3 regions of the Geobacillus sp. FSL K6-3411 genome follow, and region 2 is predicted to be linked to each of the others. Evidence: riboswitches for the same ligand, from Rfam matches in the RefSeq annotation. Region 2 holds a riboswitch; each other region holds the start of a gene.
What was found. A riboswitch is a leader RNA that binds a small molecule or an ion and turns the genes downstream of it on or off. The one in region 2 is predicted to bind cobalamin.
Positions count from the first base shown of each region.

Region 1: it holds a riboswitch for cobalamin, as region 2 does, so the genes downstream of both, NSQ22_RS11975 (ABC transporter substrate-binding protein) here and NSQ22_RS09610 ((2Fe-2S) ferredoxin domain-containing protein) in region 2, are expected to answer to the same signal.
Region 3: it holds a riboswitch for cobalamin, as region 2 does, so the genes downstream of both, NSQ22_RS04790 (ribonucleoside-diphosphate reductase subunit alpha) here and NSQ22_RS09610 ((2Fe-2S) ferredoxin domain-containing protein) in region 2, are expected to answer to the same signal.

Region 1 is NZ_CP150187.1:2,358,452-2,361,724, reverse strand. Features, by position in the region: gene NSQ22_RS11980 (PH domain-containing protein) at 362-976, shown strand; cobalamin riboswitch at 1,282-1,481, shown strand; gene NSQ22_RS11975 (ABC transporter substrate-binding protein) at 1,619-2,578, shown strand; gene NSQ22_RS11970 (iron ABC transporter permease) at 2,565-3,273, shown strand, end outside.
Region 2 is NZ_CP150187.1:1,875,819-1,879,091, reverse strand. Features, by position in the region: gene NSQ22_RS09625 (hypothetical protein) at 1-210, shown strand, start outside; gene NSQ22_RS09620 (retropepsin-like aspartic protease) at 200-580, shown strand; partial or broken gene NSQ22_RS09615 (hypothetical protein) at 520-738, shown strand; cobalamin riboswitch at 799-991, shown strand; gene NSQ22_RS09610 ((2Fe-2S) ferredoxin domain-containing protein) at 1,172-1,570, shown strand; gene NSQ22_RS09605 (energy-coupling factor ABC transporter permease) at 1,598-2,314, shown strand; gene NSQ22_RS09600 (energy-coupling factor ABC transporter substrate-binding protein) at 2,319-2,612, shown strand; gene NSQ22_RS09595 (CbiQ family ECF transporter T component) at 2,596-3,273, shown strand, end outside.
Region 3 is NZ_CP150187.1:935,468-938,740, forward strand. Features, by position in the region: gene NSQ22_RS04780 (ABC transporter permease) at 1-223, opposite strand, end outside; gene NSQ22_RS04785 (ATP-binding cassette domain-containing protein) at 225-1,235, opposite strand; cobalamin riboswitch at 1,425-1,621, shown strand; gene NSQ22_RS04790 (ribonucleoside-diphosphate reductase subunit alpha) at 1,749-3,273, shown strand, end outside.

The DNA.
Region 1 (3,273 bases), 480 kb from region 2:
TGGCAAGGAAAATGTGACGGCTGCCGAGCAGTTGAGGACGAAACCGTCGGTTCACTCCGTTTTGGGTGATCAACGGAAACGGCTGTTGGCATGCGGAGAGAGGCCTTTATGGCGTGATCGCCCCTTTCCGCATTTACGAGTGCTAAGTTGTGGGTGATTGTTTTTTACGGGAATGAAACTTTTCTCCTTTGTGCACGTAATATTAGATGGAAGGCATTAGACGATAGCTATCTTTTGTTTGTCTGACGATGGCGGAAAGCCGCGCACACGTCCATCCAGCTCTCATTTGGCAAGACAATGTGCAGCATGCGGAAACAGAGGTGTCAATTGAAAACTAGGAAAACCGGAGAGGAGAATCGGGATGTTTGGAAAAGTCGCCGCTGATGTGCTTGGGCTGAGCGACATCGGCTCGGTCATTCAACCGAAAGATTACGACAAAGTCGATGCTGATGATTATGTGATGCATGAAGACGGAGAAAAAATTTACTTTCTTATTAAATCCAAATCAGATGAGTATTGTTTCACCAACCTTGCACTCATTCATCTAGACGGCACGAGCGCCACAAGCAAAAAGCGGACGCTGCGCCGCTATGATTACTATAAATATCCGATTTCCGATGTGTCGCTCGAGACGGCTGGGACGGTCGATTTGGATGCGGAAATCAAATTTAAAATCGGATCGCACTCCTACTCGATCGATGTTCATAAAAAACATATCGAGGAATTGAAAGATTTGTATAAATCGCTATTGGCCATTGCCACGATTTGTGAGGAAAACGAAACGAAATTCGACTATGCCCAGCGCAGTATGGAGCTTGCGGCCAACCTGTTTGCCAACATGCGTGGCGACGGCACCAACGTTGCGGCCGATTTTAAGGCGATCAATGAGTATGCGTTTCAATGGCTTACTGAAGCGAAAAAGAACTATACAGTGAAAGATTTCGGGTTTGTGTTTGACAAATATATTCAACAGTGATGAGATAAATTTTGTACAAGGAAAGGGCGCGCTCCGGAGAAGGGGCACCTTTCCTTATTTTTTTTCAAAATATGACGAAGTTCATTTCGATTAACGCACCCTCTGTTGGTGGTGCGTGATGTGCCTAGATAAATTGCGGGCATTGAATACGATGAACGGGTGCTGTATTCCGCGTGAAACATGGTGAAGGAAGCTGAGCCGTCTGGGGGAGAGGGCCGCTGATAGCCTGCCGTCAGCCACCATAAATTCATAGTTGTCAAATGTTAAACCTTGCTTTAATATAAAAAATGTCCATATCCGACAAATTCATCAACTCGCAGCAAGGTGCCGAAAAGGCTTAATAGGGAATCCGGTGGGAATCCGGAGCTGTCCCCGCAACTGTCAATGCGGACGAAATGAAATCGCCACTGTACGGATAGATGGCTTGCGCTGTTTTCCGTACGGGAAGGCTTCAGAGTAGGATGAAGCATGAGCCAGTAGACCTGCCTTGCTTGCCGCAGTTTCCGAATCTTCGGGGGGTGAGACGCGGAAACAGTCGTACAGGGCATGGTTGTGCCCATTGGCGGTCTGTTTCGCGCTCATTCCCAGATTTAGACGGAATGGGCGTTTTTATTTTTACATAGCGAAAGGGGGAACGAACTGATGAAGCGTTGGAAATGGACGGCGGCGTTGGTTGCTCTATTCCTTCTGGCCGCCGTGCTGGTCGGCTGCAGTGGTGGGACCAATAGCAACGCCCAGCCAGCGAAAAAAGAAGAGCCGAAAACGGAACAAGCGGCGTTTCCGGTGACGGTGAAAGACGGGCTGGGGGAAGAGGTAACGATCAAAGCAGAACCGCAAAAAATCGTTTCACTTATTCCAAGCAATACGGAAATTGCCTACGCGTTGGGGCTTGGTGAGAAAATTGTCGGTGTCAGCGATTTTGACAATTATCCAGACGACGTCAAAACGAAAACGAAAGTCGGCAGCATGGAATTTAACGTCGAGAAAATTATTTCCTTGAAACCGGATCTTGTTCTCGCCCATGCGTCAAGCGCCCATAACTCAAAGGACGGCCTGCAGCAATTGAAAGACGCCGGCATCACCGTGCTCGTTGTCCATAACGCCGCGTCGTTTAACGAGGTGTATGCGTCGATTGAACTCATCGGCAAAGCGACGGGGACAGCGGACAAAGCGGAACAAATCATTCACGGCATGAAGGAGAAATTGACGCAAATCAAAGAAAAAGCAAAACAAATTCCAGACGACAAGCAGGCGAATGTCTGGATTGAAGTGTCGCCGCCGCCGCAACTGTATACGACCGGCAAAGGAACGTTTATGGACGAGATGCTTCAGGTGATTTCTGCCAAAAATGTTGCCGGCAGCTTAGAAGGCTGGCCGATGGTGACCGAGGAACAAGCGGTCGCATACAAACCGGACGTCATCATCACGACATACGGGGGAGCGAAACAAGTGCTTGAGCGCGCCGCTTGGAAGGACGTGCCGGCCGTGAAAAACAAGCGGGTGTATGATGTCAACACCGACCTAGTGAGCCGGCCGGGTCCGCGTCTTGTTGAAGGAGTCGAGGAACTTGCCAAAGCCATTTACCCGGATGTGTTTAAGTAAAACGTGGATATATATTGTGGCCGCTGCTGCGGCTGTCTTTTCACTGCTCGTAGGGATATCGACCGGGTCGCTGTCGATTCCCTTTTCTTCTATTATCGGCATTCTCGCCGCCGAATGGTTCGGGATGCCGCTTCCAGCCGACATTCCGGCGGATTGGGTGCCGATTGTGATGGCGATCCGTCTGCCGCGCGTGGTGCTTGCCTTTTTGGTCGGGGCTTCCTTGGCGCTTGCCGGAGCGGCGTTTCAAGGATTGTTGAAAAACGCGCTCGCCGATCCGTATACGCTCGGCGTCTCGTCCGGTGCGTCCGTCGGGGCGGTGCTCGTTATTTTTCTCGGCTGGCAATGGCCGCTGCTCGGCACGTTTACGCTGCCGATCGTGAGCATTTTATGCGGCATGGTGACGCTTGCCGCTGTCTTGACGTTCACCCGCATGGTTGAACGGCGAATGTCGGTCGAGACGATCATTTTAGCCGGCATTATTTTCGGCGCCTTTTTCAGCGCCTTTATTTCGCTCATGATCGCCTTGACTGGAGAAGAATTGCGGCAAATCATTTCCTGGCTGATGGGGAGCGTGGCGATGCGCGGATGGAAGTATAGCGGGCTATTGTTGCCGTTTTTTCTCGTTGGTGCGGCAACACTCATCGCCAACGGCCGCGAACTGAACGCGTTCGCGTTCGGCGAGGCGGCGGCGCTTC
Region 2 (3,273 bases):
AAATTACAAGTATTAAAGTCCCATTTAGAGGGAGATCAAGAAATCATTGAAGAGGTGGCTGTTATCGGAACGGTTTCGGACAAGGATGCAACTCGTGAGTTGCTGCAATCGAAAGGGAATCAGCTTGTTTATCATACTAGCCACAAGGAGATTGTTTTAAAAGTTCGGGGAGCGATTGGCCTGAGAGGGAAATTTCATTATGCAGATTGAATATCGTGAAGGCTTGCTGTTTGCATCGATCGAAATCGTTTATCAAGGAAGGTCTAAGTTGATTCATAATATGGTGATTGATACTGGTGCGGCGAAAACAGTGATTTCTCAAAATGCAGTAGAAGATATTCATTTGCGGGTAGAGCCGGGCGATCGTATTGTGGCTTATTACGGAATCGGTGGGAAAGAGTACGCGTTTACAAAAAAATTAGACTGTATTCAGCTAGATTCTTTCCAGCTAAGAGAGTATGAAATTGATTTTAGCGGGATGGACTATGAGGGGATTAACGGTTTGTTAGGATTGGATATATTGCTGGGCGCTGGATTTGTCTTAGACCTGGACAAGTTGGAGATGTATCGTTCTGGTTGAAATGGAACGCCCGCTCGAAATGCCAAAAAGAAGGAAAAGGCGCCCGCGACGTTGCGCTCGAGTTTGGCGGCGTCCGCTGGGAGCCAGGGGCGTACGTGTACGCTGATGCGGACGGCGTTGTCGTCGCCAACAAAGATTTGTCGGCAAAAAACGGTTGACGGCAACGCATTGGTTGTACTACGATGAAAACGGATGCTTGTTCCATGACAGCGCATATATGGCGGTAAGACAAACAAGGTGCCTAGCCCGCTTAGGGCTTGGGTGAAAAGGGAAGCTCGGTGAAAATCCGGCACGGTGCCCGCCACTGTGATGGGGAGCTTTGCGGCAACAAGTCACTGAAGGATGCTTCGGGAAGACGCCGCCAAGCGATGATCCTAAGTCAGGAGACCTGCCTTGTTTGGATCGGACGGATGCCTACGGGACTATAGGCAGACGTGCGGGAGAATGACGGCTTTAGGGGCCCTGTTTGGGCCGTTTACGGCTTTCGTATACATTTTTCTGCACCTCTGCTGTAGAGGTGCTTTTTCTTTTGTCGAAAAACCGTCCGTCTGCCGCATTTCATTCTACCATTCTAGCAAAAGGGGGGATTTGGTGGCGACGTGGGATTTGCGGGGAATGAAGCATCATGTGCTCATTTGCAACGGAGGGACGTGCCTCCGCCATGGCGGAGATGACGTGACAACCGCGGTGCGCGAGGAAATCGCCCGCCTTGGGCTTGACGACGCTGTCCATACAACAAGGACGCGCTGCAACGGCCGTTGCCAAGACGCATGCGTGATGATCGTCTACCCGGACGGCGTCTGGTACCGGCAGATGACGCCAGAGAAGGCGAAAGAAGTCGCGCGCGTCCATTTGGGTGAGGGTGTTCCGCTGCGGGAGTGGGCGACGTATGAGTATGAAGGGGAATTGGTGTTGACGCCGATCGGCGAGCGTGAGGCGGCAAGTGGAAAACGAAAAAACGAGCATATCGAGAAAGGAGCAAGCAGATAAATGAAAAGAACCGTTCGATGGAGCGGGATGATGGCTTTATTCGTTGTATATTTTTGGCTCACCAATGAAAACGAAGTAAATGCCATGCATATTATGGAAGGTTTTTTGCCTGTCAAATGGGCGCTGTTTTGGTGGATCCTGTTTTTGCCGTTTTTCTTGTTTGGGCTGCGCAGGCTTGTTCATGCTTCGAAGCAGCATCTCGAGCATAAGCTCCTGATGGCTTTAGCTGGTGCGTTTACGTTTGTGCTATCGGCGCTGAAAATCCCGTCGGTCACTGGCAGCAGTTCTCATCCGACCGGGATCGGGTTTGGATCCATTTTGTTTGGGCCGTGGGTGATGGTGGTGATCGGTACGATCGTCCTTCTGTTTCAAGCGTTGCTTCTTGCCCATGGAGGGGTGACAACGCTTGGAGCGAACGCGATGTCGATGGCAATCATCGGACCTTTCGTCGCCTACGGGCTGTATCAATTGTGCCGAAAAGGGGCGCTGTCAAATCGTGTTGCATTGTTTCTCGCCGCTTGCTTATCAGACTTGGCGACGTACGTCATGACTTCCCTGCAGCTCGCCTTGGCGTTTCCCGCACCTGATGGCGGAATCGTGGCCTCATTTTGGAAATTTGCGGGCATCTTCGCGATCACGCAAGTGCCGTTGGCGGTGACAGAAGGCATTGTAACGGTGATCGTCTGGAACTGGCTTGCTTCCTACCAAGCTTCTCCGCTGTTCCAAAGAGAAAAGGGGGCGTGAGGATATGAAGAAAAATGGTTTGCTCATCTTGCTCGCTGCTTTGCTCATCATCGGGCCGCTTTGGTGGGCGCGCGGATCGGAGTTCGGAGGAACAGACGACCAAGCGGAAAAAGCCATTCAAGCACTTCATCCGCAGTATCGCCCGTGGTTTGAGTCGATTTTTACCCCTCCTGGAGGCGAAGTCGAAACGCTGTTGTTCTCGTTGCAAGCCGCGCTTGGCGCCGGTGTGATCGGCTATGTCATCGGGTTGTACAAAGGACGATCGGAGCGGAAAAACAGCCATGATTCGCGAGTTTGATCGTTGGGCGTATGAAAATCGACTCCGCTCTTGGGGAGCGGAATGGAAATGGCTTATGGCCTCCGTTCTGCTTCTTATCGTCATGACCGGGGGCTGGCGCGAGCAATTGATCGTGCTTGGCGGGATGGCATACTGGATTATGGGGAGTGCAGGTGTACCGTTTTCCTTGTATGGAAAAGCAATGTTGGCCGCCTGTGCCTTCTTGGCCCCCAGCTTGCTGACGCTTGTCGTGTCGGTGTCTTTTCCGTTTCGAATTTCAATGATGGATAGCCAGTTGCAACTGGCTGCAGAGCTGGCCATTCGCTCTCTCGCCGCCTGGTCGTGCCTGTTTTTCGCCCTCATTACGACTCCGATGCCGGAGTTATTTTCCGTACTGCGAAGAATGCACCTCCCAGCTGCGCTCGTTGAACTTTGCTTTCTTATGTACCGCTTCATCTTTTTATTGGAACAGGCGGCCGCTGAGCTTATGTTGGCGTTGCGCGCCCGCAGCGGGGGGGCGCATTGGCGCCACGGTGTGATGCTGATGTATCAATTATGGATGAAAACGTGGCAATCGTATGAAGCATATAGCCGTTCACTTGCCGCCCGGGGCGGGATGGCGACGGTCGCATATACGCATCAAGCGAAAAAAGCGAGTGTGCGCCCTGTTGATATTGCGGCC
Region 3 (3,273 bases), 940 kb from region 2:
GAATGCCGGGAATAATCATTGGCAGGTAGTTGTCCACATTTCCGGCGATGGCTCCACCAAAGATATAAGTAAACATCAACGTGAAAATGATCGGCTGGAAAGTGACGTCAAATAGTTGTTCCGGCGTACGCCGTACCTTCAGCAAACCGCGGTAGGCCATTGTAAACGAGTTTCGCACCGCTTGGGAAATGCTCGTACGGCTGTTCAGTTGGCGAGTGTTCATTCTATCGAACCTCCCTTAGAACGCTGAATTCTTCTTCATCTTTTTTCGTTCCATGGCCGGTAATGGCTAAAAAGACTTCATCAAGGGTTGGTTTTTGGACGTTGACCTCGGCTAAGCGGATCCCCTCTTGCCGCAAAGCGACAAGCACGTCCGTCACTTGATCCGGATCGGCCATTGACGCCGTGATGTTCCCGGTTTCTGCAGATATGCTTGACCGGATACGGAGAACGTGTTCAATGATGCGTTTGGCCGCTTCGATCTTTTCCGGTTGTTGCAATTTGACTTGCAATGACGACTGGCCGACAGATGTTTTGAGTTCATCGGGGGTCCCTTCGGCGACAACACGGCCGTGATTAATCACGGCGATGCGGTCCGCCAATTCATCCGCTTCTTGCAAGTATTGGGTCGTCAACAGCACGGTTGATCCCATGCGGACTAAGCGGCGGATCGTTTCCCACATTTGATTACGTGTGATCGGATCGAGACCCGTGGTCGGCTCATCAAGAAAAATGAGCGGCGGCTGGGCGATCAGGCTGGCGGCGAGATCGAGGCGCCGACGCATGCCGCCCGAGAAATGTTTTAACGGGCGTTTGGCCGCTTCTGTCAAGCCGAATTCCTCCAATAATTCACTTGTTTTCCGTCGCGCCTCTGCTCGGCTCAGTCCGAGAAGTCTACAAAAGATCATCAAATTTTCTACAGCGCTGAGCGTTTCGTCAACGGACGCATATTGGCCGGTGACACCGATCAACTGTCGGACAATTTGAGGTTGCTTGACAACATCGTACCCAAAAATTTGGGCCGAACCGCCATCCGGGCGCAACAAGGTCGCCAACATTCGAATGGTTGTTGTCTTGCCGGCGCCATTGGGTCCAAGCACTCCATAGATCGTGCCGGTACGTACACGCAACTCGAGGCCATCTACGGCCCGATGGTCGCCAAAAACTTTTACCAATCCGTGCGCTTCCACTGCCCACTCTTGATGCTCGGAAGCGGAGCGGTGTTTGTGTCCCATTTTTGTGTCCTCCTCTTTACAATGATTTGTACATGGCAAATCGTAGCACGCTATTATGAACAGAATGTGAACAAGGAACAATTTTTTGATTTACCCACTCTTGCAATTTTCCCGGTTTTGGTATATGCTTGTTCCAGTAACATGATAAATACTATATATCGTTGTGTTTGTTTGCTTTAACAACTACATATGGTGATTGCAAGCAATGGTGTCCATCAGGACTTAATAGGGAATCCGGTGCGAATCCGGAACTGCCCCCGCAACTGTATGTGCGGACGAAATGGGATGGCCACTGGCGGTGAAAGCTTGCACGGCACGCCGCTGGGAAGGACCCAAAGTAGGACGATGCACGAGTCAGGAGACCTGCCTTGCTTGGAAGTTTCATGTTCTTCGGGGTGTGAGAAGATGAAACGATAGGGAAATAGAAAAAGGAATCGTATGCCTTTTTCTGTCTGTCGTTTCATCCGCTCGTTCACCCGAGCGGATTTTTTTATTGAAGGAGAGGGAAAACGAATGACAGCGGTCACGAAATCCATTGTTGTTGATGATCAAGGAAAAGAGAAGTCGCTTTCGCGCAGAGAGTTTGCCGCGTTAATTGAGCAGGCGACGGCAGGCTTTGTCCGTTTGTCGCTTGAGGAATATGAAGAGCGTGTATGGCAGCTTCTCAGTCGAAAAGAGTTCGTCACCGTTGATCAACTGTATCAAACCGCTATTTTAGAAGGGTTGTCGTACATTAGTGAAGAGGAGCCGGAATGGACGTTTGTGTGCGCGCGGTTGTATTTGCGGATGATGTACCGCGAGGCGGCACGGCAGCGCGGGTACGATGCGCGCGAGCGGTATGGTGATTTTTATTCATTAATCGTTTCTTTGACAGAACAAGGGGTGTACAGCCCGCTATTGCTTGAGCGTTATACAAAAGAAGAGATCGAGACGGCTGGCTCATTTCTTGATCCAGACAAAGACTTGTTGTTTACGTATATCGGGTTGCGCACGCTCGCTGACCGTTATTTGGCCCGCGATTATGAGCGGCGGCTGTACGAACTGCCACAAGAACGGTTTCTCATCATTGCTATGACCTTGATGGTGAACGAACCGCCTAAGCGGCGCCTCGAGTTGGTGAAGGAAGCGTATTGGGCGTTAAGCAACCTATATATGACGGTGGCCACGCCGACACTTGCCAATGCCGGGAAGTCATACGGTCAGTTGTCAAGCTGCTTTGTCGACACGGTGGATGACAGCTTGCAGGCGATTTACGACAGCAACACTGACATTGCCAATTTATCGAAGTCAGGCGGCGGCATCGGTGTCTATCTTGGCAAAATCCGTTCGCGCGGCAGCGACATCAGAGGATTTAAAGGTGTTTCGTCAGGCGTCATTCCGTGGATGAAACAGCTGAACAATACGGCGGTGAGCGTTGATCAGTTAGGGCAACGCAAAGGGGCGATTTCCGTCTATTTAGATGTGTGGCATAAAGACATTTTTGCCTTTCTTGATGCACGGCTCAATAACGGCGACGAACGGCTGCGCACGCACGACTTGTTTACCGGTGTTTGCATTCCTGATTTGTTCATGGAACAAGTCGAACAGCGAGGCGACTGGTATTTGTTTGACCCACATGAGGTGCGGAAGGTGATGGGGTTTAGCCTCGAAGACTTTTATGATGAGGAAAAAGGGCGTGGCAGCTTTCGCGAGAAATATTGGCAATGCGTCAATGACTCAAGGCTGTCAAAAGAAAAAGTGCCAGCGATTGAAGTGATGAAAAGCATTATGCGCAGCCAGCTCGAGTCGGGGACGCCGTTTATGTTTTACCGCGATGAAGTCAACCGGCAAAATCCCAACCGCCATCTTGGCATGATCTACTGCAGCAATCTTTGTACGGAAATTGCGCAAAACCAAAGTCCGACGGTGACGAAGCAGCAATATGTGAAAGATGGAACGATCATCATCGAAAAAATACCGGGCGATTTTGTCGTCTGCAATTTATCGTCAATCAATTTGGCGCGCGCCGTCACCGATGGAGTGTTCGAACGTTTGATTC